2 regions of the Shewanella sp. NKUCC06_TVS genome follow, and region 2 is predicted to be linked to the other one. Evidence: predicted binding sites of a transcription regulator. Region 2 holds the regulator's gene; the other holds the start of a gene.
The links. Region 2 encodes MetJ, which represses methionine synthesis genes. Its sites were predicted from a motif close to TAGACGTCTAGACGTCTA; they were not measured.
Positions count from the first base shown of each region.

Region 1: serA (phosphoglycerate dehydrogenase) is a predicted target of MetJ. The motif match lies at 11,430-11,447, and genes of this name have one in related genera.

Region 1 covers NZ_JAHKQX010000027.1:14,323-29,672, forward strand. Annotated here, with positions in the region: gene KO531_RS21520 (ABC transporter ATP-binding protein) at 1-176, opposite strand, end outside; glycine riboswitch at 625-754, shown strand; gene KO531_RS21525 (sodium:alanine symporter family protein) at 1,008-2,366, shown strand; gene KO531_RS21530 (PAS domain S-box protein) at 2,511-7,841, shown strand; gene KO531_RS21535 (two-component system response regulator) at 7,890-8,906, shown strand; gene ygfZ (tRNA-modifying protein YgfZ) at 8,995-9,957, opposite strand; gene serA (phosphoglycerate dehydrogenase) at 10,112-11,341, opposite strand; gene KO531_RS21550 (DUF2238 domain-containing protein) at 11,496-12,104, shown strand; gene KO531_RS21555 (LuxR C-terminal-related transcriptional regulator) at 12,499-13,164, shown strand; gene KO531_RS21560 (curlin) at 13,339-14,844, opposite strand; gene KO531_RS21565 (curlin) at 14,859-15,278, opposite strand.
Region 2 covers NZ_JAHKQX010000004.1:189,982-205,331, forward strand. Annotated here, with positions in the region: gene KO531_RS06210 (DUF2955 domain-containing protein) at 1-885, opposite strand, end outside; gene KO531_RS06215 (HlyD family secretion protein) at 1,099-2,157, opposite strand; gene slyA (transcriptional regulator SlyA) at 2,166-2,639, opposite strand; gene KO531_RS06225 (methyl-accepting chemotaxis protein) at 2,863-4,764, shown strand; gene metF (methylenetetrahydrofolate reductase) at 4,821-5,708, opposite strand; gene KO531_RS06235 (bifunctional aspartate kinase/homoserine dehydrogenase II) at 5,926-8,319, opposite strand; gene metB (cystathionine gamma-synthase) at 8,331-9,494, opposite strand; gene metJ (met regulon transcriptional regulator MetJ) at 9,707-10,021, shown strand; gene KO531_RS06250 (sulfite exporter TauE/SafE family protein) at 10,156-10,899, shown strand; gene nrfD (NrfD/PsrC family molybdoenzyme membrane anchor subunit) at 11,006-11,953, opposite strand; gene KO531_RS06260 (4Fe-4S dicluster domain-containing protein) at 11,956-12,522, opposite strand; gene phsA (thiosulfate reductase PhsA) at 12,535-14,817, opposite strand; gene KO531_RS06270 (pentapeptide repeat-containing protein) at 15,248-15,350, opposite strand, start outside.

The DNA.
Region 1 (15,350 bases), on a different contig from region 2:
GTTTCAAAGCCGGCGATCAGGTTGAGTAAGGTGCTTTTGCCGCTGCCGCTGGGACCTGTAAGCGCCACGGTTTCACCTCTGTGGATCTGTAGATTAACCGCTTGCAGTACTTGATGATATTGCTCACCATCGCGAAAGCCTTTGGTGACTTGGTTAAGCTTAGCGACGTCGGCCATTGAGCAACTCCTTTATATCCATTGGCGGCGGGTGTGGTAAGCAGTGTTTCAAACTGCGGCTACAACTTACTTAGTGGCCGCAATTTAGCATTGCCATTCTATGTTCAAGATAAAGCATTTTCTATTCAGATAGATACTGATTTTTCTTGTAATAGGATCATCCACGGGGGTAACAAAACATAAATCGTCACTTGGTGTAAAAATAGTCAACTGGATTAAATCCTCCGCGAACTGTGAGCAAACGGCTTGAGCTGACGCCGCATTTGTTGCATTCTGTGCGTCCTGTTAGCTTGGGAGTAAATCTCAATCTAGCAATCCGTTCGGATGAAGGTAGCAGGAGAGTGGGGAATTGACCCCACACCGACGAGGCAACTTTGGTTTTACAGAAGCGAGTCTTCTTATAAAAACAAAGCACTCTTTCAGGTGCCGATAGGCGTGGACTGTTACTGGACGAGCCTCTGGAGAGACTACCAGTTGCACTCATTGTGCAATCAGGTGGCGCCGAAGGCGAAAGTGTCGTGGTGTTATTGTATAACCTGCGACGCGAAACGCTCAGGCAAAAGGACAGAGGAGAGGATGACTGCACAGTCCCTGTCGTTTGTCGTCGTGGGCTATTTTTACTCTTTTGCTTGAGATGGAGCAGCACTTTTACTCTTATTGAAAGCACTCGTGTAGAGCTCTCGCTTGCTACGCTTTTAGCGTTCAGCTTAGGCGATTCTCGGCCGAGATTAGGTCAAAATAGTTCGCTATAGCGTCCGACTGCGGCGCGTCACAGCCATTTCTTTTCCTCCTCCGTTTATTAATTTTGTTGTTTAATATTCGAGGAATATCATGAGTTTTCAAGCTTTACTTGCCAGTATTAATGGCATCGTCTGGGGCCCAATTACCCTTTGTTTGCTGGTGGGTACAGGAGTTTACCTTACTGTGCGTCTCAAGCTTATCCAAGTATTTCGTCTGCCGATGGCGATGGGATTGTTGTTTAAACCTGCCAAAGGTCATGGGGATTTATCTTCCTTTGCCGCGCTTTGTACTGCGCTGTCCGCCACTATCGGTACCGGTAATATTGTCGGCGTGGCGACGGCAATAAAAATGGGCGGGCCAGGGGCGTTATTTTGGATGTGGCTGGCGGCATTTTTTGGCATGGCGACAAAATATGCTGAATGTATGTTGGCGGTAAAGTACCGTACCACCGATGCTCGTGGGCAGATTGCGGGTGGCCCTATGTATTATATCGAGCGCGGCCTTGGTCTGCCTTGGATGGCGAAATTGTTCGCTCTCTTTGGGGTTGGTGTGGCCTTTTTCGGTATCGGTACTTTTGCACAGGTTAACGCCATCAGCGATGCACTGACGATTGCCTTTGAGGTGCCGACTTGGTTGACTGCGATTGTGTTGACTGTGTTAGTTGCTGCAGTCACTTTGGGTGGCGTAAAGCGAATTTCGAATGTGGCGCAAAAGCTAGTGCCTGCCATGTCGATTGGTTATGTGCTGGCCTGCGTGTGGATTTTAGTGGGATTTTCTGAGCAAATTTTACCCGCCTTAGGTTTAGTTATTGAATCGGCCTTTACGCCACTCTCGGCAGCGGGAGGATTTTTAGGGGCAACAGTCGCGCAGGCGATTCAAATCGGTATTGCCCGCGGTGTGTTCTCGAACGAATCTGGATTAGGTAGTGCACCCATTGCCGCCGCTGCCGCTAAGACCAATGAACCCGTTGAGCAAGGTCTCGTCAGCATGACGGGTACTTTCTTCGATACCATTATCATTTGCACTATGACGGGGTTAGTGCTGATTATCACTGGGGTATGGAGTGGTGAGACGGCGGGTGCCGCGATGACGAGTGCTGCTTTTGCTCTGGGAGGTTCAGCGCTTGTGGGTCAGTATTTGGTGACGATTGCGCTAGTGTGTTTTGCGTTTACAACGATTTTGGGCTGGCATTATTATGGTGAACGCTGTTGGTATTACTTAGTCGGTGAGCGCGGGCTACGCATGTATCAAGTGGTGTTTTTGGTGCTGATTGCCGGTGGTGCTTTTATCAAACTGGATGTGATTTGGTTGTTGGCCGATACGGTTAATGGTTTGATGGCGATCCCTAACTTGATCGCCATTGTGGGCTTGAGGCATATCATTATCGCCGAAACCCAAAGTTATTTTGCTCGTATCTTACCTAATCAAACCTTAGAGACGGCTTCTTAGAGACGGCTTATTAGTATTGTTAAAACAATAAATTACTTCACATTATTTTAACTTTGACATTGTCGCCACTAAATTCTTCGTTTACTTTATAAGTGCTATTTTTAAATGCAGTGCTTATAAAATCGGGGGCTTTAGGGCGACACCATGGAAAAAAGTAAACTTCGTACTTTTCGCAGTAGGATTTTATCCCACATAGCCTTGCCTCTCATTTTAATTATGGCGAGTGTCTATGGTGTAAACGCTTGGTTTAGTTATATCTCCTCAGAGAATCGGCTTTACCATAGCCTGACACAAGAGGCGAGTCATTCGGCTTCTCGTCTGCAGTTTCTGCTCGAGCATGCGGAGGCCAACACTCAAGGTCTTGCTGATTTTATTGGTTTTTTGTCAAGTAAAGAAGACATGAATGACACTGAGAGTGTTAAAAGTGTCTTGATGAATCGAGTCAAACGTAATCCTGATTTTTTTGGCTCCGCAGTCGCATTTAAACCGAACACCTTTCCTAATCGCAAGCTCTTTTCTCCCTATGTTTACCGCGACACCAGTGGCAGCGACGATCTCCATTATCTCGATATTGGCGCTGAAGGCTACGACTATACCGATGGCACTTGGGATTGGTGGAGCAAGGCTATCAATCAAGCGAACGGTTATTGGTCAAAGGCATACTTTGATGAGGGGGCGGGAAATATTCTGATGTTGACCTATTCGGCTCCTTTTGGTGCGATAGGTAATTATTTTGGGGTTGCGACGGTTGATTTAGCCTTAGATGGATTGCCAAAACAATTGGGGATTGCACCAAATCGTCTGGTGGTTTTAGACGATCAAGGGCGGCTTATTTATCATGTAGATAAAGAAAAAGTGCTGGCAACGACTTCAGCCCAGTGGCTCGATAAGAATAAAGATAAAAATGCCGATTTTTGGACGTTACAGGATAAAAGGCTTGATGGTCAAGCAAGGTTTGTCGATAACCAAGATGTTGTTTATCTTGCGAGTATTGCGACTGTACCGCATTTAAAGTGGCGTGTGATTGTATTAGCGCCAGAACAAGATTTATTCAACTCCCTGCTTGATGATCTGGCATCTATCATCCTCAATTTAAGCTTATTAACCCTCTTATTATTGCTGACTTGTTATCTGGCGGCGAAACGGTTAACTCGGCCGTTAGAGCTACTCGAGTCGGGTATCTTGTCCTTTGGACAGGGTAAAACTCAGCAGCTTATTGTACCTAAAGGTGCCGTAAGTGAGATTGTGACGCTGAGTAATACCTTCAATCAAATGGCGGAATTACTTGCAGAACGTGAACAAGCCATTCTTGATTCCCGCGGTAATCGCTTTGCGCGCCTAATTGATGGTATGAGTGATAAATCTTTCTATTGTTCCCTCGAACCTAATGGCCAACTCGCCCAGGTTAGTGAGGGGGTAACTAAGGTGCTGGGGATCTCCCCTGATTTGCTCAAGCGCAAATATCAAAGACTCTTCTCGGCTAATCCCCTCAATGAGAAGAACTGGGAATATACCGATTTAGCCTTAAAGGGCCAGAATGTGCCTTCGCATCAAGTGGAAATGCTAGATGAAAAAGGGTATTTAAGAAGGCTCGATGTCTTTATGCAGCCATTATTATCAGATACTGGTGAGTTAATGTCGGTGGAAATGTTATTTACCGATATTACTGAGCAGTTTTCGGCGGCGGCTTGGTCAAATGCCGTGCTTGAGGCTGCGCCTGAGGCCATGTTGATTGTCGACCAACAGGGGTTAATCGTTTTTACTAACAGTCGTTGCCAGCAGCTTTTTGGATTTGATACAGGGGCTATGTTGGGTTTGCAAGTTGAGCAGTTACTACCACAAGAATTGGGTACCCGACATGTTCTTGAGCGACAACAATTCCTTCGCGAAGGCCGCGATAGAGGCATGGCAAATGCGCGTCATGTTCGGGCTTTAAAAGCCGATGGTAATGAATTTATTGCTGAAATAGCGCTGAGTATGCTCCCTGCGGATGCGGATGGACAAAAGCAAGTTGCAGCTTCGATTCGCGATATGACGGATAAAATTGCGGTTGAACTTAAAATTCGGGAGAGTGAGGAGCGTTTTCGTGGATTGGTCTCCAATATCCCTAGCGCCGTATATCGTTTACGTATTGGCGATATTTGGGTAATGGAATATATCAGTGACAATATTGGTGAAATTACGGGATATGCCGCAAGCCAATTTATCAATAATCAGAATCGTACTTATATCTCTTTGATCATCGAGGAAGATCGGGGCTTCTGCCTGCACGAAATGGATAAAGCACTCGCACTTCAAGCTACCTTTGAAGTGGAATATCGTATCCGCCATCGCGATGGCAGTGTGCGCTGGGTGCATGAGAAAGGTAAGGCAAGTTATACCGAAGAGGGCGTTCCACTTTGGTTCGACGGCAGTATTGATGACATCACAGAGAGTAAGTTTGCTATAGGACAGCTAGAGGCTTCGCGCCTGCAATTGACCAATATTACAGAGTCTATTCCTTGTACCGTGTACCAATTGTTGTGGCACTCGCCTACTGATCGCAGATTTACCTTTCTCTCTGGTGCGGCAATGAAAATGCTGGGGCTACATCGTGATGATCTTATTAGTAATTTTGACATCATCGCTGAGCGAATTTTTGATGAAGAAAGGCCGGATGTCGTGCTGGCACTTTCGGGTAAGAGTGAAGATAGGTTTCAATGGATCCGCGAGTTTCGTTATCGCCATCCCAATGGCAGCATACGTTGGATGGAGGCGGGTGCGAGCGGCCATGTAGAAGATGGCGCTATTACTTGGAATGGGTATGTAATGGACATCACCCAACGCAAGAGCATAGAACAAGAGTTAGCCCTCAGTGAAGCGCACTTTAAGGCACTGTTCGATGGTGCGACCATTGGTATCGTCAATGTGGATGTTAAAGGCGTTATCTTAGATTGTAATGACCAATTCTGTGCCGATATGGCGCGGTCACGGGAGAGTTTACGCAATACCGCAATTTTTGAGGTCCTTAGCGCGCAAGATAAGCTTATTGCCAAGGCGCAATTTAAGGAATTGGTCGGTGGCAAAATTGACCATTATCGTGGCGAGAGAAGCTTTATTCGTCCTTCTGGTGCGCCTTTATGGATGACGGTCAATGTGTCGGCACTGTTAGATGCCCAAGGACAATTTGAATCGGCTGTGATCAGCATGGTCGATATGACAGAGCTTAAATTGCTCTCCGATGAACTGTTACTTGCCAAAGAGCAAGCCGATGCCGCCAGTAAAGCCAAAGGTGACTTCTTGGCGAATATGTCCCACGAAATACGCACCCCAATGAACGCCATTATCGGCATGTCGCAGCTGTGCTTGCAGACAGAGCTTGATCAAAAACAGAAAAATTATGTAGAGAAGATTGAGCGGGCATCGCAGTCTCTACTATCAATTATCAATGATATTCTGGATTTCTCTAAGATTGAAGCGGGTAAGCTCGACATAGAATCTGTGCCATTTCAGCTCGACACTATGTTGGAAGATCTCAGCGATATGTTTTCTGAGAAAGCCGCCCACAAACAGATTGAATTATTGTTTGCCGTTGCGCCCAATGTGCCTCGTTATCTGTTAGGGGATTCGCTGCGGTTAGGGCAAGTGTTGATTAATCTGATGAATAACGCCATTAAGTTCACCGAACGGGGTGAGGTGTTATTGTCGCTAAGCTTAGTTGAGCAGCAAGATGATGATGTCGTGCTGCGTTTTAGTGTGCGTGACAGCGGCATAGGCTTAACTGAGCAGCAGCAAGCAAAATTATTTAAATCCTTTACCCAAGCGGATACTTCAACCACCCGTAAATACGGTGGTACAGGCTTAGGCTTGGCTATTTGCAAGCAACTCGTTGAACTCATGGGGGGCAATATTGGTGTCGAAAGTCAATTTGGTCATGGCAGCACCTTCTATTTCACTGTGAAGTTACAAATTTCCGAGGGCCAAAAATTAGTGCTTGAGCAAGAGCTTGAGGGCATGTCTGTGCTGGTGGTAGATGATAACGCGACCGCCAGAGACATAATGCGTACAACGCTCGAAAGTATGGGCTTTAGAGTCGATACGGTTCGTTCAGGTGAAGAAGCAATAAGCCGCTGTTTACTGCAGACCTATGAAGTGGCATTAATCGATTGGAAAATGCCCAATATGGACGGGTTAGAAACCGCCCGTCAGATCCAACTACAGGCTAAGTCTCAGCCTAAGATCTTGATGGTATCCGCCCATGCGAATCATGAATTTATCACTCAAATTGAGCAATTAGCACTGGCGGGGTACATCAGTAAACCCATCAGCGCCTCACGCATGCTCGATGGCATAATGAATGCGATTGGCCGTGAAGGCATATTGCCAGTAAGACGCCGCACTGAAGAGCTGGCTCCGCAGTTATTATTACCACTTCAAGGGAAGCGTATCTTATTAGTGGAAGATAACGAGATGAATCTCGAAGTCGCCAGCGAGTTTTTAGAGCAAGTGGGGATTATTTTATCCATCGCGACCAATGGCCAAATTGCCTTAGATAAGCTATCCCAACAGCATTTCGATTTAGTGTTAATGGACTGCCAAATGCCAGTGATGGATGGTTATCAAGCCACTAAAGCGATAAGGAAAAGGCCTGAGTTGGCAAATTTACCTGTCGTTGCTATGACTGCGAATGCGATGGCTGGTGATAGAGATATGTGTCTTCGGGCTGGGATGAATGACCATATTGCCAAGCCCATAGAAGTGAATGTGCTCTATCAAACCCTATTGAAATACCTCGGATCTTCTTCTGGAATTTCTGCAGCGATAAGGGCGGAAGCCTCAACTCAGTTAACTTCGTCCAGCGCACAGGGGGAAGTCAGCAATGGCGCTGATAAAACGGTATTGCTCAAGTGGCCAGAACACCCTGAGTTGGATATTGATAGAGGTTTGCAACTGGTGCAGCATTCGACGCGTCTTTATCAACGAATCTTTGATCGTTTCGTGAGCAGTCAACGTAATGTGGTGGAGCAGGTTCGCAAAGCCATCGCGGCGAATCAAGTCGAAGATGCGGTGCGTATCGCCCACACCCTTAAAGGCTTAGCGGGTAATTTAAGTTCGGCAAAATTGGTGGAATTAGCACGTTTGCTTGAGTTGCATTTAACAGAGAAAGCGCCTTATGAAGATGAGTTAGTTCAAATTCAACCGCTAGTGGCCTCTATCTGCGATGCGATTGAACAGGCTAAGCCTGTGATAGTGAATCAAGCCGAGCCCCAAGCGGTGGACTTGCTATCAGATGAGGACTTGAGAGCCGCATTACGGGTCTTACGTCAGAATCTAGATGAAGCCGATGCTAGTGCTGTGGCAAAAATTGATGCGTTAAAGCCGAAGGTGAGTAGTGCGATGTGGCAAGCGTTAAGCCCTGCCTTGTCTATGATTAATCAGTACCAGTTTGATGAGGCAATCGACTTAATTGACGATGTGATTACACAGTTAGGATAGAAAGCGGTAGCGCGAATTTATAATGTGTGACATTGAGTGGAGTTGTTAATGGAAAAAGCAACAATATTAGTCGTCGATGACACACCTGAGAATATCGATATTTTGATTGGTATTCTAGGTGATGATTACAAAGTCAAAGTGGCGATCGATGGACCAAGGGCATTAGCGTTAGTGACAAAGTCGCGGCCTGACTTAATTCTGCTCGATGTCATGATGCCAGGTATGAATGGCTATGAAGTCTGCAAGCTGCTAAAGCAAGAGCCGCTGACCAGCCATATTCCGGTGATCTTCGTGACCGCCTTATCTGAAATTGCTGATGAAGCCCAAGGTTTTGCATTGGGCGCGGTGGATTACATTACTAAGCCTGTCAGTGCGCCTGTCGTTAAAGCGCGAGTTAAAACGCATCTTGCGCTCTATGATCAAAAACGTCTACTCGAACAACAAGTTAAAGTTCGTACTCACGAATTAGAAGAAACCCGTTTCGAGATTATCCGTCGTCTTGGCCGTGCTGCTGAATACAAGGACAACGAGACGGGTCTACATGTTGTGCGTATGAGTCATTACGCCCGCATATTAGCGATAAAGCTCGGCTTACCGACGACCTTTTGTGACTTGATTTTTAATGCGGCGCCTATGCACGATATTGGTAAAATCGGTACGCCCGATGCTGTGCTGAAAAAGCCTGGGAAACTTGATGCGCAGGAATGGGAAATTATGCAGCAGCACGCTGCCATAGGTGCAGAGATTATTGGTGAACATAGCGATCCGTTATTGCAAATGGCCCGTCGTATCGCCTTAACTCACCATGAGAAGTGGGATGGTTCAGGTTACCCCAATGGCTTGGTTGGCGAAGAAATCCCCCTTGAAGGGCGTATCACCGCGATTGCGGATGTGTTCGATGCGCTGACTTCGCAACGGCCTTACAAGCAGGCTTGGACGATTGAAGCAACTATGGAGCTATTTGAAAATCAAGCGGGAAAACATTTCGATCCCAAGCTGGTGGAGGAGTTCAAGCAAATCCTGCCAGAAGCAATTGCCATTCGAGATACTTATTTAGAAAATTGATGCTCGAAGTGCATTGACTAAGATAAAGGCGCCATTGGCGCCTTTATTCTGCTTCAATATTTTATACTCATCATATTAAATCAAAGCATTACGCTTCATCTAATGAGTAGGGCAGGGCTTGGATCGTTAAATGTGATTGTTCATCGTCGGCAAAACGCAGCTGAGTATCATTAGGCGTGTCATTAGGAAGTACGGCGGTTAACAAGACTTGATTGCCACGCTGTACAAACTCAATGATTTGACCGCCACGGCGAAAACTGTCTTCCATCGCGATTTCGAGGCCTGATGCTAGGGTGATTTGAAGACTAGTGTGGCCGCGCAAAATATACAGGGCGCGTTTATTACCACCGCGATATTTCATTCGCGCTATGGTTTCTTGTCCCATGTAACAGCCCTTATTGAAGCTGATACCGTTAACCGCTTGTAGATTACACATCTGCGGTACGTACTGGCTGGCATGGCTGGCGGCAAGGTTGGGGTAACCTGCTGCAATCTCTAACGCTTGCCATGCACTGGCGTCAAATACACTCAGTTCCGATTGCGCAACTAAAGCCGCTGCGGCATCTGGTGTTAATACTAAAATAAAACGTTCAGCGTCTTTTAAAATCGCACCATTTTCAATGAGTGTGAGCTCTTGCTGAATGTCACCAAAATGTTTGTTCACGAATTGGCTTGCCTGTTCACCGGCAACGCCGAGCAGAGTCCACTCAGCGGATGCATTGCTTAAGGTGGCTTTACTAAACACGGCATATTTTTGTAACTGGGGTAAATCGACTTCGATGGCATCCTTTGGCATCAACATAAAGAGTGCATCTTGAATGGCAAAGGTTCTGAAACTGGCCAGCATTTTACCTTTAGGATCGCAATGCGCGCCCCAGCGCCATTGATCCGTGGCTAATGAGCTGATATCTGTGGTCACTTGGCCATGGATAAAACTGCGGCCTTGTTCTCCAACGACTTTGATGAGGCCTAAATGAGATAAGTTGGCAAGCATAAGTGGAGGCAAGGTAGCGTCCAGATCCCAATGGGGCGTAGAAACTGAAATAGTCATAGCGAGATCCTGAAAATGAAGACGATGTGAGAGGCTAGATTGTAACGGAATTCCAGTTGGCTCAAAAGCATAAGGCGCACATATCTGTGAATGATCTGTGCGCCTTATTATGTGTGCTTTAGTCGATAGGCTTAAAGCGAGTGGAGTTTAAAGTTTAAAACAGCACGCGGGTACGCAATGTACCTTCAATGGCTTTAAGTTCAACTAAGGCTTCTTCCGCTTGAGTTGTGTCGACTTCCATCACGACATAACCAATTTCTGCGGTGGTCTGCAAATATTGGGCGGCGATGTTGATGCCTTTTTCCGAGAAGGCTTGGTTGATCTTGATCAACACGCCCGGACGGTTTTGGTGAATATGCAGCAAGCGCGAGGTGCCTTTATGCGTTGGTAATGACACTTCAGGGAAGTTAACCGCAGAAACGGTTGAGCCGTTGTCTGAGTATTTAGCGAGCTTACCCGCGACTTCAATACCAATGTTTTCTTGGGCTTCTGCAGTACTCCCACCCACATGCGGTGTCAGCAATACGTTATCAAGACCTCGAAGTGGGCTGATAAATTCATCGTCATTCGATTGTGGCTCAACCGGGAACACATCAATCGCCGCGCCAGCGAGGTGACGCTCTTTCAAGGCGACCGTTAAGGCCTCGATATCGACTACAGTACCGCGTGATGCGTTGATAAAGATGCTGCCCTTTTTCATTGCTGCAAACTCGGCAGCGCCTATCATGTCTTTTGTTTGTGGAGTTTCAGGGACATGTAAGCTTACTACATCAGCTTGTGCTAATAGGAGTTCCAACGAATGGACTTGTTGTGCGTTACCTAGTGGCAGTTTGTCTTCGATATCGAAGAACACGACGCGCATACCTAAGGTTTCCGCCAGAATGCCAAGCTGAGTACCAATATGGCCGTAACCAATCACACCTAAGGTTTTACCACGCACTTCATAGCTGCCCGCTGCGGTTTTCATCCAGCCGCCACGGTGAGCGATAGCGTTGCGTTCAGGGATACCCCGCATCAACATAATGATCTCGCCAATCACGAGTTCTGCAACACTGCGCGTGTTTGAGAAGGGTGCGTTAAATACTGGGATACCAAGGGATTCGGCGGTGGCAAGGTCAACTTGGTTGGTTCCAATACAGAAACATCCAATCGCGATTAACTTCTCGGCACGTTTCAGCACCTCAGCAGTTAATTGGGTACGCGAACGAAGTCCCACAAAATGCGCATCTTTAATGGACTCAAGTAAGGCTTCATCGCTTAAGGAAGCTTTGTGGTATTCGATATTGGTGTATCCCGCACGTTCAAATACATCGACCGCAGATTGGTGGACGCCTTCCAACAGCAGGATCTTGATCTTATCCTTGTCCAGCGAATGTTTCGCCATGATATGGGTACCCTCTAATTAATAGAAATGTTTCTTATGATATGCTCACAACCTTCACCCACCAAAGTAGCACTTTTTTTACTCAGTGTGGAGGGCTAGATGGCTAAAGTTAATATTCTAAATTTAGAACAATATCGCATAAGAGGAAGAAACATTGAATAACAAAATCGCATGGTGCGGTATTTACCTCTCAGTTTTGGTGTGGTCGGCGATAAAACCCGCAGATCCTTTTACATGGTGGCTCGAAGCCTTACCTGCATTGATTGCTGTACCGATTTTATTCTTTACTCGTAAACGTTTTCCACTAACACCTTTAGTATATTTTCTCGTCTTAATACACTGCTGTGTGTTGTTTGTCGGCGCTCATTATACTTACGCTGAAGTGCCATTATTCGACACGATTGCCGATTGGATGGGTTCAGAACGTAATAATTACGATAAAGTGGGTCATTTTGCGCAAGGTTTTATCCCAGCCATGCTCGCCCGTGAAATTATGTTGCGTAATCAAGCTGTTAAACCTGGGGCTTGGTGTGCGTTTCTTGCCACTTGTTTTGTACTCGCTTTTTCGGCGTTTTATGAACTGATCGAATGGTGGGTTGCCGTGGCAACTGGCGAAGGGGCTGAAGCCTTTTTAGGGACTCAAGGCTATGTATGGGATACCCAATCTGACATGTTTCTTGCCCTCATTGGTGCAATTGTCGCGTTAGCTTTACTGTCTCGTTTTCAAGATAAACAAATCGCGAGACTCAAGCAGAGGATTTAGCGGCTAAAAGTGGGTGATGCTCTCTGTTCGAGTTGTAAGACTTTCTTCCCTGAAATGTATGGTGTGAGTGTGGTGACATTGAGTTGTCATACTTTAGTGTTGTTATTGTGTTTTCTTTGTGTTGCAACTTTGGATTGATAACGTCATAGTTGGAAAGTATTAGGTGCTGGGCGTTGGCCAAGTAAAACGGTATTTTTGACTGTTATTCCATTTTATTGTGGTGAGTTAGTCGAACCTACTAGCATTAAACAGGGAATAGTACATTTGGGTGATGTTTTTCAATCGTTAACTAGTCAGAATCAACTAGGTTAATGGAATGTTGAAAAATCTAACTAAAAAGACGAGTCAAACATACCATTTTGCAATAGAGAATACTTTTCAGGGAGGAGAGTCATTGAGCACAATTAATGAATTGGTTTTTTTACACCAAATGGCCGCGCCATGTCATTTAGCGTTACTCGCTGAATCCATAGGTTTGAAAACGCGTATAGTAAAGCATGCGGCTGAACTGGATTTAGACAAGAGTCGCCGTAGTTTTTATCTGATCACCCAAAAAGGTTCAGCATTAGATAACAAAGGGATACCTCTGTTAGCTTCGCGATTAGTGTCACATTTTCCTGTGGCGCTGTATCAAGTTGAGCGAGACTCCTTAGACCAAGAATCTGCAATGTTACTCGGCATTCGAGGTATTTTATTTGCCGATCAACGTATGGATCTGATGTTAACGGGTTTACGTAAAATGGTGGCAGAGGAACTTTGGTACGATAGAACTTTGCTAAGCAAAATGTTCCGCCGTGTCGTACAAAAGTTAGAAGGTAATAATGAGATGCCCTCTGATACTGTGGCTATGCTGCAGATGCTGACATCCCGTGAACGCACTATCATTCAATTCGTATCGAGTGGTGCGAGGAATAAAGAAATCGCTCATAGGTTATGTATCAGCGAACATACAGTGAAGGCGCATATTTCTTCTATTTTCCGCAAGACCCAGTCTCGTAATCGGGTTGAGCTTTTACGTTGGGCGCAAACCTATCAAACTCACTTTGAGCTGTGCAGTTAGTCAGTTAAAGATATTGGTCGTTAGCTTATCGCTTTGAGTGGTTAATGTTAATGATTGCTGGCATATCAACATAGAAAAGCGGGAATGTTTATTTAAACATTCCCGCTTTTTGTTTAACACCCTTTTTATAAACCACCACTAAAGAGTTTAGCTGTGGTGGTTTAACAGTATTGACTAGTATTGCACTACAGTGGCAACGTTCATATTGCCTGATTGGTTCACGTTGATGCTGTTGTTAGTGCCTGCTTGAGAACCTAACACTAAGTTGTCATTACCCGTTTGAGTGATTGACAGGCTGTTATTGTCACCGCGAACACCAAATGAATTTGACGCAAATGAAGTGTCGTTATCGCCGCCTACCCAGTTACCGTTACCTGATTGAGTAATTTGCGCGGTGTTTTCATCACCTTCAATAATCAGGTCAATAACGTTAAGATCGCCACTTTGAAGTGCGCTGACATCGGCATTGTTGTTGCCAGCAACAGAAATCAATGTTTCGTTCTCAGCGCCATCTTGCTCAACATCAACTTCGTTATCGCTACCCACGGCATCTACATAAGCAAAGTTCTCATCACCTTCTTGGCTAACTTCAATACTGTTATCTTCACCATCAGCGAAGGCAATGATTTCGTTGTTATCGCCTTTAGAAGATAAATCGAAGTCGTTATCTGTGCCGTATGCACCAAAGGTCGCGAAGTTCGCATCGCCTTTTTGTTTCAAGTCAACATCGTTGCTATCGCCCCATACTTGGAACTCCGCACCGTTGACATCGCCTTTTTGAGTGATAGTAATATCGTTATCATCACCTTGGATATCGGCCACTAAAGTATCACCGATAGTGTTGCCGCTGCCATTTTGGGTAATATCGACACTGTTGTCATCACCCGTAGTCATCGCAAGATAAGCCGTGTTGCCGTTACCTTTTTGATCCATTGAAATATCGTTTTTGCTGCCCGCCAGTGCGTAAACGAAGCCTACATGGTTATCACCCTTTTGGACCATGTCTACTTTGTTGTTGTCGCCTGCAATACCCTTAGCCGCGCCAAAGTTGTTGTTACCCGCTTGATTAACAGAAACGTCGTTGTTGTTACCCACGTTAGCGGTTAAGTCGAGAGCGATTAAACCTGCTTGGTTGTTGTCACCGATTTGTGTGATTTTACCGTCGTTGTTGCTGCCTTCAACGCGAAAAACTGCAAAGTTTGCGTCGCCTTCTTGCTCAACAAACACGCTGTTTTCAGCGCCAGTGATTTCAACTTGGCTTTCGTTGACTTCGCCTAATTGGTTAACGAATACCGTGTTATCGTTGCCAGTAACATCGCTACTGCTTTGGTTAAAGAAACCATCTTGCGACACATTTACATTGTTGTTGTCACCTACAACATTTGCACTTGCCACATGCCAGTCAACTTGTTGCGTTATTTGGACCTTGTTATCATCACCCGTTGAATTAATAGCCGCTTCATGCCACACACCGTCTTGGATGACAGTTGCGGTTTGATCTGTACCTGTTTGCACAACCGCAGCAGCGTTAAGGCCACCCGTTTGTGAGACTAAAGTGTCTTGGGCTTGGCCTGACTGTACTACGCTAATTTCACTCACTGTACTGGCAGCAAAAGCTTGACCGCTTAAACCTGTTGCAATGGCCAAAGCAATAAGTGATTTTTTAGCTTGTGATTTCATGTGACGCTCCCTGTTTAATATTGAGTTATTGAGATTGCAGCACCATCCGCAATCTGTTGAATCGAAAAGTTGCCGCTTCCTAGTTGGTTCAGTTGCACGAGATTGTCATTGCCAATTTGTGTCACTGAAGCCGTATTTTGACTGCCGACTTGCAGTAGTTGGACTTCATTGTTTGAACCAATCTGTGTGATTAGCGCATCGTTATCATTGCCCACTTGTGTTACATCGGCCTTGTTATCGCTGCCTGACTGGAACAGTAATCCTTGGTTGGCAGTGCCTTGTTGAACCAGCTCGATAAGGTTATCGCGACCGGAACGTTCCAGTAATGCCTGAAGGGTTACGGGTAACTCGTTGACATTCAGCTCTTGTGCTGAAGTCATACAACTACAGAGCAAGATCAGCGGCACCAAAAAGCGTATAGAGGTATTTGGCACGGGTGACTCCTTGCATCAAATATCTTGGGCTGCTTAAAGCAACTTGCATCCCAAATTCAGACCTGAAGATAC
Region 2 (15,350 bases):
CTGCCCAAACAAAATCCCTAACGTGGTCATAGCACCAAAACCGACACCTGAGCCATTCGCCTCGCGCACATGGGCTTGGCTAAAAATCATCAGTCCAATCCACAACAAGGGCACAACTAACATCAATAGCCCTGACCAATCATAGAGCAGCAACTGCACGAGTATCCCAAACGACACCCCCAACAGGGTGCCTATGGCGCGCTTACGGGCATAGTCGAGTGCACCATTCCAATGCATAGGAAACAATAGCAAAAGAGTAGTCGCTTGAGCCGACATCGAATCCCGCAGATCAAATATTTGGAACACCAGAAACGATGCCGTCGCTATGGTCGCGCCGAGCAAGGCTTCGTGGCGCATTCGATGCGGCGCCTTAGGCCCAGGTTTGTAAGCCGCTCTTGGTTCCACATCGGGCCAGAGTGCCGTCATAGCGTAGGCGATAACTACTGAAAGTGCTGTCGCCCAAAAATTACTGAAAACTAAGTCGTTTAAGTCAACGCCGGGATAGCTTGCAAAGTGCAGCATGATACTGAGACTCAGCACACCGTTGGCACCAAAGAGAAACAAACTGCCGCGGGACATGGCCGCAAAGCGGTATAAAAATAATAGGAAAACGATGGGAGTCATCATGCCGGGATGGCTGCCAAAGAAACCGCCGAGTAACCCAACCTCTAACCCAGCCATGGCAGATGAAGCCAATAATTGGCGCATAGCATGACCATTCATCACTGGCACTAATCCGAGTAGTAGCATAGGTGTCACAGTGAAAAAGACTCCATTGCTCCAACCAAAAATTTTACACAGGGTAAAACCTAAGGTCGCGCCAGTCGCAATCCGTAAACACTGGCGTAAATCGTTGGCCGTCAATGGGCTATGGCGTAGTAACATGCTCGTCGCCTTGTTCTATCGATACATTAAATGAGGATGTTTAGCTGGCTTATGCTGCGTTCACACTTATGTTGCTTTGAAGCGTTCACTCAAGCGACTCGTGGCAAATACAAACCACCGCGAGTCACTCGTGCTCGTCAACACAGATAAGTACTGATGGATATGCCGATAAATATGCTGGCAAATACGCTAGTAAACATTCTAGTAAATAGGCTAGTAAATATAGTGCAGCAGGCTGATTGCTTTAATTTGCACCTTAGCGAGCAAGCTAAACAGACTATTCTCGGGCAGCAGTTGCACGGTCGCGCGCGCACCCGCAGGTAAGCTGTTCATTGCCATACCATCTAACACTAGATGTAATCTCAATCTTTGGGCATCACGTACCCAACGGTCCGATTCCTGTGGCGCGGCTAAACGGCCATTGGCATCGAATTGCCCAGCACTCACGCCCGCATCGACACTGCTCACCGTCGCCCGATATAAACGCCCAGGTTCGCCATCGAACGCAATCAAAGCGGTCGAAGAAGCATTCACGCCACGCAGGCTCTTCTCGCGAAAATCGGCAATAATATCCACTTTATCCGATACCACGGCCAACAGAGGTTGCCCCACGGTCGCAAAACTACCGACTTCTAACTGTAAGTTAGTCACTATCCCATCTTGATCTGCACGTATTTGGGTATAAGACAGATTAAGCTCGGCTTGGGCTAAATGATTTTGCGCCTGACGCACTTTAAGATTCTCTTCGCCATAACTGCCACGACTCACTTTGAGTTTTTCTAAACGCGCATTGGCGGCAAGCAAATTGGCTTCAGCAGCTGCGGCATCGCTATCGGCTAGCTCCTTTTGCTGCTGCGATACACCATGGGTGGCATACAGGGCATCGAGACGTTTAGCCTCGCTGCGTTTTTGTTGTGAGGTGGTTTTATTGGCATTGACCTCGGCCTTAGCAGCCAGTAGCGAGGCATCTAACTCAGAATTATCTTGACGGGCTTGCTCTAAGGCCAATTTAGCTTGCGATACCGCTAACTCATAAGGCGCGGGATCGACTTGAAACAACAAATCGCCCTTGGCAACCGTTTGGTTATTGGTCACGGCTATGGTCTGGATTTTACCGCTGATCTGCGGTGTCACTTTAGTCACTACACGGGTCGCCATTGCTTGAGGCGTCAATGGCATCATAGTGTCGGCCAGCATGAAATAGCCAAAAACCATCACAAAGCCAAACATGGCAAATTTTACTAAACGGGCAAACTGTTGATCCGGTGTCATCTTCTTTCTCACAAAAGGGTGTCTGTAACCTTGGTTAATTTGGCGCTTGCGTTGTCGCTGATCAGGCTAATAATGCGTTCAAATTCGCTCAACTCTTCGGCACTGATCCCGCCTAATAACTCACGGCGCACTTGAATAATCCGCGCTTCCATTTGCTTTAAAACATCTAATCCTGCTGGCGTCAGACTCACAATCCTTGCCCGCTTATCTTTGTCACAACAATGACGCTCGACTAAACCTTGCTCTTCTAATTGCCCTAAGGTGCGCATTAGCGAAGCCAATTCAATTTCTAAGGCATCGGCCAACACTTTTTGGCTCACACTGTCGCCTAAACGCAGCAGTTTCCAAAGGGCAGTCCAACGGGGATGAGTTAATCCTAAAGGTGCCAGCTCAACATCGGCCACGGTACGCCACAGTCGATGCAGACGGCCTAAATGCTCCGCCAGTGATAACTCTTTTAGTCGCTCTAATTCTTTTTGCATCTTGCTCACCCACTTAGTTAGCGTGCTAAGCATTATACTTAGTTAGCAGGCTAAGTAAATATTTAGGCCCAAAATAGATCTGTGTCCAAGGGCACGAAACGAGCGTAAGAGGGAATAAATAACTTAAAAAGGTTCGCGCCCTCTCAAATCTTATCAAGTTGTATCTCTATAATATCAAACGGATAAATTGAGTTGATTTGCACATGAATTGGAGGCTGTTTTGATAAATCTAAAAATTAGTACGAGGATCGTTATTGGGATCTGTCTATTACTGTTAACAGTAATGAGCTTTATCATGCCGCTCGTTCTCTCTGAATTCAGTCGCCAAGTTGCAGAATCCGAGCAAAGAGAACTCCATAAGATCTATGAAACCGCTGTTGCCGAGATAGCCTCATCGGGCAAATTAGCCGAAGCAATGGCAACCATCATCTCACTCACGCCAGAAGTTCAAAGCACCTTTGCAACAGGCGAGCGTGATGAACTCACCGCCCGTACCTTACCTATATTTACCCAACTTAAGCGCGATTTTGCGGTTCAGCAATTCCAATTCCATAGACCACCAGCCACTTCTTTTTTACGCTTGCATCGTCCTGAAAAATTTGGCGATGATCTCACCAGCATACGCAAGACCATAGTTGAAACAAATAGCCAAAAGCGCCCTCTTTATGGCTTGGAATATGGAGTGGAAGGATTAGGTATTCGTGGTTTAGTTCCAATGACTTACAACGGACAACACACGGGCTCAGTTGAGTTTGGCATGTCCTTCGGTCAACCCTTTTTTGATAATTTTAAACAAGCCTATCAAGCAGAAATTGCCCTCATCTTGCCAGATGGTTCAGGGTACAAGTTATTTGGCGCTACATTCACGCCTGATACCCAAGCGACAGATGAACTCAATAACGTCATGCAAGGCCATGAAGTCATACGCACTATTTCCTTAAATAACAAAACCTACGCCCTGTATCGCCACGCCATAAAAGATTACTCAGGAAACGTGTTTGGCGTACTCGATATTGCGATGGATAGAACCCATTCAGAACAAGCGATAGCGGATATTCGCCTTAAGTTGATCCTTATCGGTTTAGTGGCTCTGGTCATTGGAACCGCCATTGCTTGGTTTATTGCCAAAGGGATTACTCGCCCTATCGCTGAAACCACCCAAGCCATGAATGATATCGCTGAAGGTGAAGGCGATTTAACGCGCAGAATCGCGGTAAAAGGTAAGGATGAAATTGCTGAATTATCGATGGCATTCAACCGGTTTGTAGAAAAAATCCACAACACAGTTTCCCACGTCGCCGACTCAACAAGCCTGCTCGCCACCTCTGCTGAAGAAATGTCGAGCATTACGCGGGAAACCCAGAAGATGGCGAGTCGCCAGCACCTCGAAACCGAGCAAGTTGCCACCGCAATGAATGAAATGGCCGCAACGGTACAAGAAGTTGCCCATAACGCGACCGATGCGGCCGATGCCGCCAATCATGCCAATGACTCAACCGAACAAGGCAAATTGGTTGTACAAAAAGTGGTAACCACTATCGCCATACTGGCCGAGGAAATAGCCACAGCAGCGAGTGAAATCAATGAATTAGAGCATAATACCGCTGAAATCGATTCTGTGCTTGTGGTTATCCGTAATATTGCCGACCAAACTAATTTACTCGCACTCAATGCGGCAATTGAAGCCGCAAGGGCGGGAGAACAAGGTCGAGGATTTGCGGTCGTTGCCGATGAAGTACGCACTCTGGCGAGTCGTACTCAAGCATCTACAACGGAAATTCAGCAGATGATCGAAGCGCTTCAGCATAAAGCTAAGTCCACAGTCAATGCGATGGAAACCAGCACCCGTACCACCCAAAGCTGTGTATCCCAAGTTCACCAAGCGGGTGAAGCACTCGAAGCCATTACCCATGCGGTTTCCACCATTAGCCAGATGAATATCCAGATCGCCAGCGCTGCAAATGAGCAATGTGCGGTTTCGGCAGAAATTAATAAAAATGTTAATAACATCAATGATATTGCGACCAATGCGACAGATAGTGCGGTACAAACTGCACGCGCTGGCGATGAACTTGCCCAACTCGCAGCCCGTTTAACAACTTTATTAGCTCAATTTAGAATTTAAACAAAACAAAACGCCGCATTCTCTGCGGCGTTTTTATTAGCTTATTTTATAAGGTTTTATTTAGGACGCACGCCTAAAGTGTGGCAAATCGCGTAGGTCAATTCGGCGCGATTTAAGGTGTAGAAATGGAAATCCTTCACGCCTTCGCGGGACAGCACTTTCACCATGTCGATGGCCACGTTTGCTCCCACCAATTGGCGTGTACCCGCATCGTTTTCTAGACCGTCGAATTGCTTATGTAACCAATTCGGTAACGACACATTGGTCATGCCCGCGAAACGTTTTAGCTGGGTAAAGTTAGTCACAGGTAAAATACCCGGCACAATTTCAACGTCGATACCGGCGGCAACACAGCGATCACGAAAACGCAGGTAAGATTCCACATCGAAGAAAAACTGGGTGATGGCACGGCTAGCACCCGCATCAATCTTACGCTTAAGGTTGATCAAATCCGCCTGTGCATTGCTCGCATCGGGATGCACTTCTGGATAAGCCGCAACTGAAATATCAAAGTCAGCCACTGAGCGCAGCAAACGCACTAAATCCACCGCAAAACGGGTTGGCTTGGGGCTGCCTGCGGGCAAATCACCACGCAGTGCCACTATGTCACGAATGCCCGACTTCCAGTAATGCTTAGCCAGTTCTAACAGTTCTTCATCGCTGGCATCCACTAAGGTTAAGTGCGGCGCGGCAACGAGGTCGGTTTCCTGTTGGATACGTTCAATCACGCCGTGAGTGCGGTCGCGCACGCCTGAGTTAGCACCGTAAGTCACAGACACAAACTTAGGATTCAGCGGCTCTAAACGACGGATAGAGTTCCACAGGATCTGTTCCATTTCGGGGGTCGATGGCGGGAAAAACTCAAAAGAAACATTAATATCGCCATTAAGCTCAGACAAGCTCTGGTTCAGCGATTGTGAATGTTGTGCGTGATGAAAAGCCATGTGTATTTCCTCAACCGCCCTTGGCGCTACTCTTTGCTAGTATGAATTAGTTAAAATGGACGTTTGGACGTCTATATGTCCATATACTAGAGAAACTGAGATGTAAGTCAAGCCAAAAAATGTCCATAAACCGCATTTAATCTCGGTTAATTCGATAGATTTATTCTAGCCAATAAAAAAGGACTCGAAGGAGTCCTTTAAGAGGCTTGATACCGCGTTATTCCTGCAGCAGATCGCGACAGATCTGGGTCAGATCCGACTGCACCGCCGCCGCTGTCACTTCGCGTCCAGCGCCCGGTCCACGGATGATCAGCGGATTACCTTGGTAGAAGACACTGCGGATCACAAACACATTATCACCAGGGGTTAAGTTGGCGTAAGGGTGATGGGTATCAATCCACTGCAAACCCACTTCGGCCTTGAGCTCTAGGCCGCTGTTGTCTAAGGATGCCACATATCTGAGCACCTTATTTTGCTCCGCCGCCGCACCATACTGTTGCAGCAGATCAGCATCTAACTCGGCAATGCGGGTGAGAAATTGATCTAAGGGAATATCCGCCAAAGCGGCTGGCACGAGTGAACGCAGTTCAATATCTTCAAGCTCGATTTCAAGGCCAATTTCACGGGCCAAAATAAGCAGTTTACGCTGCATATCACGGCCGGAGAGATCGTCGCGGGGATCGGGTTCAGTAATACCTAAGCCTCTGGCTTCAATCACTAATTCTGAAAATGGCTTACTGGTATCGTATTTTTCAAATAACCAACACAGGGTGCCGGAGAAAATCCCGCCCACCGCTTCAACGCTATCACCGCTGTTACGCAGATCATTTAGCGCATGTTGGATGGGTAAACCTGCGCCACAGCTGGCGTTATAGCGCCAAAATAAGCGACGATTACCCAGTTGCTGCTTTAACTCTCGATAGAAAGGCAGTGGACCCGAGCCCGCAAGTTTATTCGCGCTCACCACATGGATGCCACGCTCGAACAATTCTGGATATTGCAGCGTCAAACTGGCGCTGGCACTGATATCTAAGGCCACCATCTCATCGCAGTTAACTTGCTCTAATTGCTCGAATAAATGTTCATACTGCCAAGGCGTTGCTTCAGTATTAAACTCTGTTTGCCACGCGGCAAGATTAATGCCAGTGGATTTAATCAAGGCTTTACTCGAACTGACTAACCCGACTAACTCAACACTAGCTTCGAGTTCATGGTCCAGTGAGGGTGAAACCGACTTAAACAGATCAATCCAAGCCTCACCGATATTACCCACACCGAGCAGCAAGACGCCAATGCGTTTACGCGGGCCAGCGCAGCGACGGTGGACTTTTTGGGTTAACAGATTCACCTGTGACTGGGGCACTAACGTCACTAAACTTAAATCGCCACTGAACAAAGGTTTAGCATCACGGCTCAGTAAACGCGCGAAGCTGCGGCGATAATGTTCGGCGTCGGCACTTACTAATGCGACTAAACCAAAATCTGTGTTGATCTGCTGCTCGCTGATCCCTAATGCTTCTGCCTCGGCATCGAGTAATCTTTGAACTTGTTTTTGATTCTCAGCGGTATAGGCAAGTTCAACCCTTTGATGGGCAGAGGTCCAATGGGCCAATGGCGTTAAACCCGCGGCGATCAATAAATCTAATAAACGGGTTAACTCACCCGTGAGTTTAAAGCCGAACAGGACAACAGCATTGAGATTAGTCACCACAGGCGCGCTCGCCGACGAACTGTGGGGCGCGATTAAGGTAAAGTCGGTGTGGGACGCATAACTTGAACGCACCGCTAAGCTCACTTCGGTATTGAATAACGGCTGCAAAGTGCGCGAATGCAATACTGGCGAGCCTAAACGCGCTAGGCGATCGGCTTCGGCAAGTGACATGCTTTTCAGTAACTTGGCATCGTTGATTTTATTAGGATCGGCGTTGAACACCCCTTCCACATCGGTCCAAATAGTCACGCGCTCGATATCGGCGAGACTAGCAATCAGGCTGGCACTAAAATCTGAACCATTACGACCAAGTAACAAGGTATCGCCACGCTCGTTAGCGCAGATAAATCCTGTGATCACTAAGCGTTCATTGGGATGCGCAGCTAATAGGGCTTGTACTTTAGCGCGGGATTCCTGTACCCGAATTTGTGGCACAGCGGCTTCATCGGCCACTAAAATTGAACAGGCATCCACATGGCTTGCTGCCACGCCAGATTCGCGCAGCAGCGCCGCCATTAAACGTGCCGACCAACGTTCGCCAAAACTCACCACATGGTTGATTTGGTATTCGTTGCGCTCATCTAAAGACAACAAGCTGATGAGTTGCGCTTTATCAGTGGCCAAACGCTCACGCAGATCTCGGGCTTGTTCATTCGACAACAACTGCTCAATCAACCCCTGTTGGTAGCTGATCAGCACTTGTAATTCTTCTTGCCATAGCTGACCCGCATCACGCAGCGCTAATAATTTATACAGGAAATTCGTGCTTTTACCCGCCGCAGAGACCACCACGAGATCATCACTATGACCGTGGGTTAACAGGATATGGGCGACTCGGCGATAACAATCGGCATCCGCTAAACTGGAGCCACCAAATTTATGTAAGTGACAACGTGCCATCTATTATTCCTCTACTGACAAGCCGCAACGGCGGCTAATCCTGCTTGAATATCTGCAACTAAATCGGCGGCATCTTCAATACCCACCGATAGACGCAATAGGGTTTCCTTAATACCTGCCTCAAAACGCGCTTGCGGCTCCATGGCTCTGTGGGTCATAGTGGCGGGCACTGCAACTAAACTTTCGACGCCACCTAAACTTTCCGCCACGCTAAATAAGCTGAGTGCACCTAAAAAGGCCACCACTTCGGCCTCGCCGCCTTTGAGCTCAAAGCTCAGCATAGCGCCAAAGCCCTGTTGTTGCTTGGCCGCAATGGCGTGACCTGGATGATCCGCAAGACCGGGGTAATAGACTTTGCTCACCACAGGGCTTTGGGTTAATACCTCAATAATACGCTGGGCATTGGCTTGATGCTCGCGAATACGCACCGCTAAGGTACGCAGGCCGCGCAGGGTCAGATAACTGTCGAAGGCTGAGCCCGTTAAGCCTAGAGTGTTCGACCACCAATGTAAGCTTTCGCCGATTTGCGCGTCTTTGGCGACCACAGCGCCGCCGACCACATCGCTGTGACCATTGATATATTTAGTGGTGGAGTGGATAACGATATCCGCGCCTAACAATAGGGGTTGTTGCAATATTGGCGATAAAAAAGTGTTATCTACCACCACCAGCGCGCCGACCCCATGGCTCGCCTTAGCAATGGCTTCGATATCTACCACACGCAATAACGGGTTCGATGGGGTTTCGAGCCACACCATCTTGGGATTCTGCGCAATAGCGGCGGCTAACGCTTGGCTGTCGGTTTGGTCGACCACAATGAGCTTAAACTGGCCTTTCTTCGCCAAGTTGGTAAATAAACGGTAGGAACCACCATAGCAATCATGGGGCACAACTAATAGGTCATCAGGGCCGAGCAAAGTGGTCACTAAGGTGATGGCCGCCATGCCAGTGCACGTCACTATGCCAGTGGCGCCCTTTTCTAATTGGGCTAATGCTTCACCTAAAATGCAGCGAGTTGGGTTGCCTGAACGACTGTAATCGAATTCGCGGGGATTTTTATGACCATCGAAGGCGTAATTAGTCGACAAATAAATCGGTGGCACAACTGCGCCATATTGAGTATCGCTTTCGATACCCTGACGCACTGCCAGTGTGGCTAATTGACGCTCTGCCATGGGTGGACTCCTAAATTCGATAGACTGATAGAGATGTCTGGACGTCTAAATGTACCTAAGCCCAACGCCATCGTCAATAGGCGTGAAGACGTTTAGACGTCTGAACATAAAGAAATCTGTTTGCAATCACAAAGAAATAGTAGCAATAATTTGACTGTTCTTTGTAAGGGTTTAAAATCTGCCCCGAATTTAGCGTTATAACAGGTGAGTCAATGACTGAATGGAATGGGGAATACATCAGCCCCTATGCTGAACATGGCAAGAAGAATGAACAAGTAAAAAAAATTACTGTGTCTATTCCGCTCAAAGTGCTTAAGGTCCTCACGGACGAACGTACTCGTCGTCAGGTCAATAATTTGCGTCACGCCACCAACAGCGAGCTGTTGTGTGAGGCATTTTTGCACGCCTACACTGGCCAGCCATTGCCCAACGATGAAGATCTGTCAAAAGATAATCCAGACAGCATTCCCGCAGAAGCCAAGTTGTTGATGGATCAAATGGGAATCGAGTGGGAAGACATGGAATAGCGACTCGTCGCTTTCAAAGTCATATCACAGTGCTCATCAATAGGGATCGTTAACGATCCCTTTTTGTTTATACCCAAGCGACTTCAAACTTTAAATTTCACCATCTTGAGTTGGTTTGGGATATAGGAAATCCTATGTTTTCTATGATAGATCCACAGACACTCGCCTTAGCCTCGCTGGTCGTGTTTCTGGGCGCCTTAACCCAAAGTCTGATTGGGTTTGGACTTGCGGTTGTCGCCAGTCCTTTGCTGTATATCGTCGATCCACAACTTGTACCTGCGCCTGTTATTGCTATGGGTTTCTCCATCGCCCTGCTGACCTTAGTGCGTGAACGCGGTCACTTAGAATTCAATGGCTTGCAATATGCGCTCCTAGGTCGCGTGCCCGGCGGTTTTATCGGCGCGAGCCTGTTGCTGTTTGCGCCTCAGCCCATACTGGGTTTATCCATCGCCGCCATTGTGACTGTCGCAGTGATCCTCAGCCTGTATAAATTCAGCCTGCCAGTGAATAAGAAAACCCTCTTCGGTGCAGGTGTGGTTTCAGGGATCTTCGGCAATATCGCCGCGATTGGTGGCCCACCGATGGCGATTTTGTTGGCAGGCAAAGATGCCTCGCAGTTTCGCGCAGCGCTGTCGGCCTTCTTCATTTTTAGCTCCATGATTGCACTGATCATTTTAGCGATCACTGGCTTATTAGAATTAAAACATCTGTGGCTGTCGTTGATGCTGCTCCCCTCAGTGATTTTAGGTTACTTAGTCGCAGGACGATTAGTGGGCCGTGTCGATAAAGAGAAGACAAAGATGGCGACGTTAGTCCTGTGCAGTATCAGCGCCTTAGTGCTAACGGTGAAGTCGGTTATCGAGTTATTACCCCAATAAGCGTCCTGCTTATACTGGCAAACCTTCTCACGATTCAAACAATAAAAAAGCACTGACATTGCCAGTGCTTTTTCTTTATCTATCAATATGTAAAGCCAGCTTACACTCAGCTTAAATAGCTTTGCCCTGCGTACACAATAAAGTGTCTTAAGGCGAGTACGCCCGTTAAGCTCGCACAAGCCACCATGATCATCGCGCCCTTAGTGTGGCGAGTCGCGGCGGGTAGCAGCATAAACAGCAATGGAATACCAAAACCTATACCGACAACGCCTATCCAGAACACGCTTGCCCATAACCCAGACGTTAACGATGCTAAGGCCGCAGCCGCCGCGCCGCCCTTGAAGTACAAGGCGCAGAACAACATGAACAGGAACAGAATTTCAATCGCCATCACAGGCAATTCTAAACCGTGCATCTTCACTAAGGTTTTGTCGTGGTTGTCCGTCTTAAACATCAGCAACGCCAGTACCGCATTTGCCGCAGCGCCCGCCGATAGACCTGACACTAAAAACAGCGCAGGCAGTACCGCAGTGTTGAGCATAGGATAAGCATTCATCGCCGAAATTAAGAAGCCAGTGTAAGCCCCTACGCCAATCGCGAGGACAAACAACAATACTTCAATCAGCTTTCGAAATGGCATAAGTAACTTAGCGATAGGTGTTAGGAAACCCAACCCCCATTTTGGTAAGTCATCCCGCAGCACAATAATGGCGTATGCAAAGGCCAAGGGAGAATACGCCAGCAGCGCCAGCACCCCGATTGCCATCACAGACTGGAAGTTATAGTGAATTAAGATCAACCAAAAGTGGAAGGGTTTGGTTAAGTCAAACACTAAACAAGCTAAACCTAAGCTAATCGCCACAGGCCCAATAATGGCTGCCGCCTTAAGAATGCTGCTTTCGGCTCCCGCGCTGAGTTCCTTATTCGCCCAGCGCAAACCAATGCCAATCAGTAAACTGCCCGCGGATAACCCCGCCATAAACAGGTAAACGGCGATGACCCAGTGCCAAGTGACAGGATCATATTGCGCCATGTCGCCCCAAGTATTGTTCATAATCAAATCCCCCCTCTTTTGGTAGGAACGCGATATACCCTAGGTTTAGTGCCCAAATGGGTTTTATCTTGGTAAGTGATTTTAGTGTTGAGCATGATGGCCACTTCACTGCTTGGATCATTGGCATCACCAAACACTAAGGCATCGGTTGGACACACAGTCACGCACGCTGGCTCTTCGCCCCGTGCTAAACGACTGTCTTTACAGAAGTTACACTTATCCGCCGCCTTGGTTTCTGGGTTCATAAAGCGCACTTTATAAGGGCACGCCGCCACACAGTACATACAGCCGACACACTTCTCGGTATGGATAGAGATAATGCCATCTTCACCCACATAGGCCGCACCCGTTGGGCACACCTTAACGCAAGGTGCATCTTCACATTGCTGGCAAGATACCCTGTGATATTTGAAATGCAGATTAGGCATCTCACCAAAGGGGCCTTCCACACGCACTTGCAGACGAGTTACGCCTTCGGGTACGCCATTTTCACTGCGACACGCCACGTTACAAGCTTGGCAGCCGATGCACTTATTCTCGTCGTGCACCATTACATATCGTTTATTCATTTAAGCCTCCGATTAGCGCTTTGCCAGCGTGACGCCCGTGGTGTGCACTGTCATGCCACACACAGGAGCAGTAACGTGTGGCAGTAAGTTACCGCAGTGGATACCTTTGCCCGTTGCTCTGACCAACTCTTTGTTTTTAGAACCAAAGCCCATGTAAGCAAACACAGTATCTTGGCGAATACCCGGCGTGACTAAGGCATGGCCTTCTTCTGTGCCAACACTGCTGGTGAGGCGGATTGGGTCGCCATTGCTGATCCCTAACTTACCCGCAGTAACAGGGTGAACCCACACAGCGTTATCCGACATCAGGTTAGCGAGCATAGGCACATTGTGGGTGGCGCCATTGGTGTGCACCGCAACTTTGCCTTGGATAAAGTACAGCTCATCTGCTTTTTTAAGATTCACTTCGCGGAACTTAATCACCCCACGGCCCGGTGCCATGGCTTCAACTTTCGCGGAAGTGAGTTCAATCTTGCCACTCGGGGTTTTAAAGGTCAGTGCACTGGCGTAAGTGCCGTCTTCATCGGCAGGTCGCGCATTGGGGTATGCCTTAATAAACTCGGCAACCATCTTAGGCTCGCACAACATAATTGGCTTACCGAAGCTCACGAAACCTTCGTCTTTGATCCGGCGCAGCAGGTCAGTGTCGCGGTTCACCTGCAGCATTTGCAGGGTTTCCATGTTTTCCCATGGATAGAACTCGCCAAGGCCCATAGCCACACCCACATCCTTAAAGATCTGCCAAGAAGGCTTAGTATCACCTAAGGTTTCAACGACCCGTTGGCGCACATAATAGGCCGGATTTTTACCTGACTTATCAGCAATTTCTTCATCACGTTCAAGATAAGTCGATTCAGGTAAAATCACGTCCGCATAGGCGGCGGTTTCGCTGATATACACATCACACACGGCGATAAAGTCGAGCTTTTTCATCGCTTCAACAACGCGTGCTCTGTCTGTCATGGTTTGCATTGGGTTAGTGCGTGACATCACCCAACCGTGTAACTGGTAAGGAACAGCGCTTAATGTGGCATCGAGAATAGTTTGGTAAACGCCGCCCGATGTCCACATCATGGCGTACTGCTCTTCCACCTGATCGATACGTTTCGCTGCTGGTTTTGGCATGTCTTTCACGCCAGGTTTTGCCAATACGGGCGCAACCGCTTCACCGGCAAGCTTGTTGTAATCACCGGGTTTCTGGCCGATATAAATCCCGCCCTTACGCTCAATATTACCAATCAAGACGTTAGCGGCGTACAGGGCGCGGCGCATCTCAAACTCTTCGGTGGTAAAGGTGGCTCTGTGACCAAAATCGACCACAGCATGGGGCGCTTTAGCGGCATATTCGCGGGCGATACGACGGATGTCTTTGGCAGGCACATCGGAGATGGTTTCAGCCCATTCTGGGGTATAGGCTTTCACTTCGGCGGCAAAGGCTTCGAAACCTTCCACATAACGCGCGACAAATGCCTTGTCGTAAAGATTATCTTCAATCAATACATGGCATAACGCCAAGGCGACGGCCACGTCGGTTCCGGGGCGAATGGCATACCATTCATCGGCTTTATCGGCCACGACGGAGAATCTTGGCTCGAACACCACCAGCTTGGCACCTTTGTCCATTTGCGCCGCCATCATGCCGCGGGTTTCGGACATATTGATGCCTTCGTACAGGTTATGGCCGAAGTTAATGATGTATTTAGAATTACTTAAATCACGTTTGACCTTAGTACCAAAAATAGCCTTAGCGGCAATTTCATAACCACCAGGGCAAGTCGACGCGTGGGTAAAGGTATTTGGACTACCAAAGGCGGTCGCAAGGTGAAACAAATGCTTTTCTTGTGAGCCAGATTTTGACGAGAATGCCACGGCTTCTGGGCCATGTTCTTTTTTGATTTTATTGAGGTTTTCAGCGATTAATTTATAAGCCTCATCCCAACTGATCTCAGCCCATTTACCTTCGCCGCGCTCACCGACCCGCTTTAACGGTTTAACGATACGCTGTGGATCGTACAATAAACTATGGCCTGCGCCGCCACGGGCACACACTTTACCGCCAAAGGATTTAGCGGCCTTGTTGCCACTAATGAAGACGTTTTTGCCCTCAATCACCCGCGCCGAAATCGGGCAGCGAGTCGAACACATTTCACAAATACTGGCAATGTCTTTGCCCATGCCCTTTAGCTGCTTATTCTCTAATGCCGCTAAGCTGCCCGGCAGCAGACTGGCCAACGCACACGTGGCGCTGCTCGCTCCTGCTCCCTTTAAAAAGGTTCGCCTATTAAGCTCAATCATGGTTACCTCCATCACGCTCATCCCACCCGTCAGTCGCCACATTGGACGCCATCGAGCAGAGGTTTGCTCACTGATTTGATTACTTTTTTAGTTATAAAGCGTTAAAACAGCGCCACCATATCTTCAAAATACACGGCATACGCTGAATACACTGCTCATCCACAGAGATTGTTATCCCGAAAGAGGTAGGTGGGTATTGTGGTAAACCACATGGGGAAGCTCGGTGTGATCTACCGCAACTAAAACCTAGGACTGACCTTGAAATACGTGAATAAGATCAATAGGTCTTAAAAAACGGACAGAAAAAGCCGCCAGATGGGACAAATGGCGGCTTCAAAAATAAACAGATATTTCAGTAAATTGCGATAATACTCGTGGGATGAGCATCACTATGCTGAGTGAAAAGCTGAGTAAAAACCTACCACAATCCTTAATCCATTAATTCTATATCGAGGCAGTTGAGCAGCCGAATCGCTTCGTCACGGCTAAACTTAGCGCCTTTGATTTTATTGTTAAAAATGTCGATATCGTAA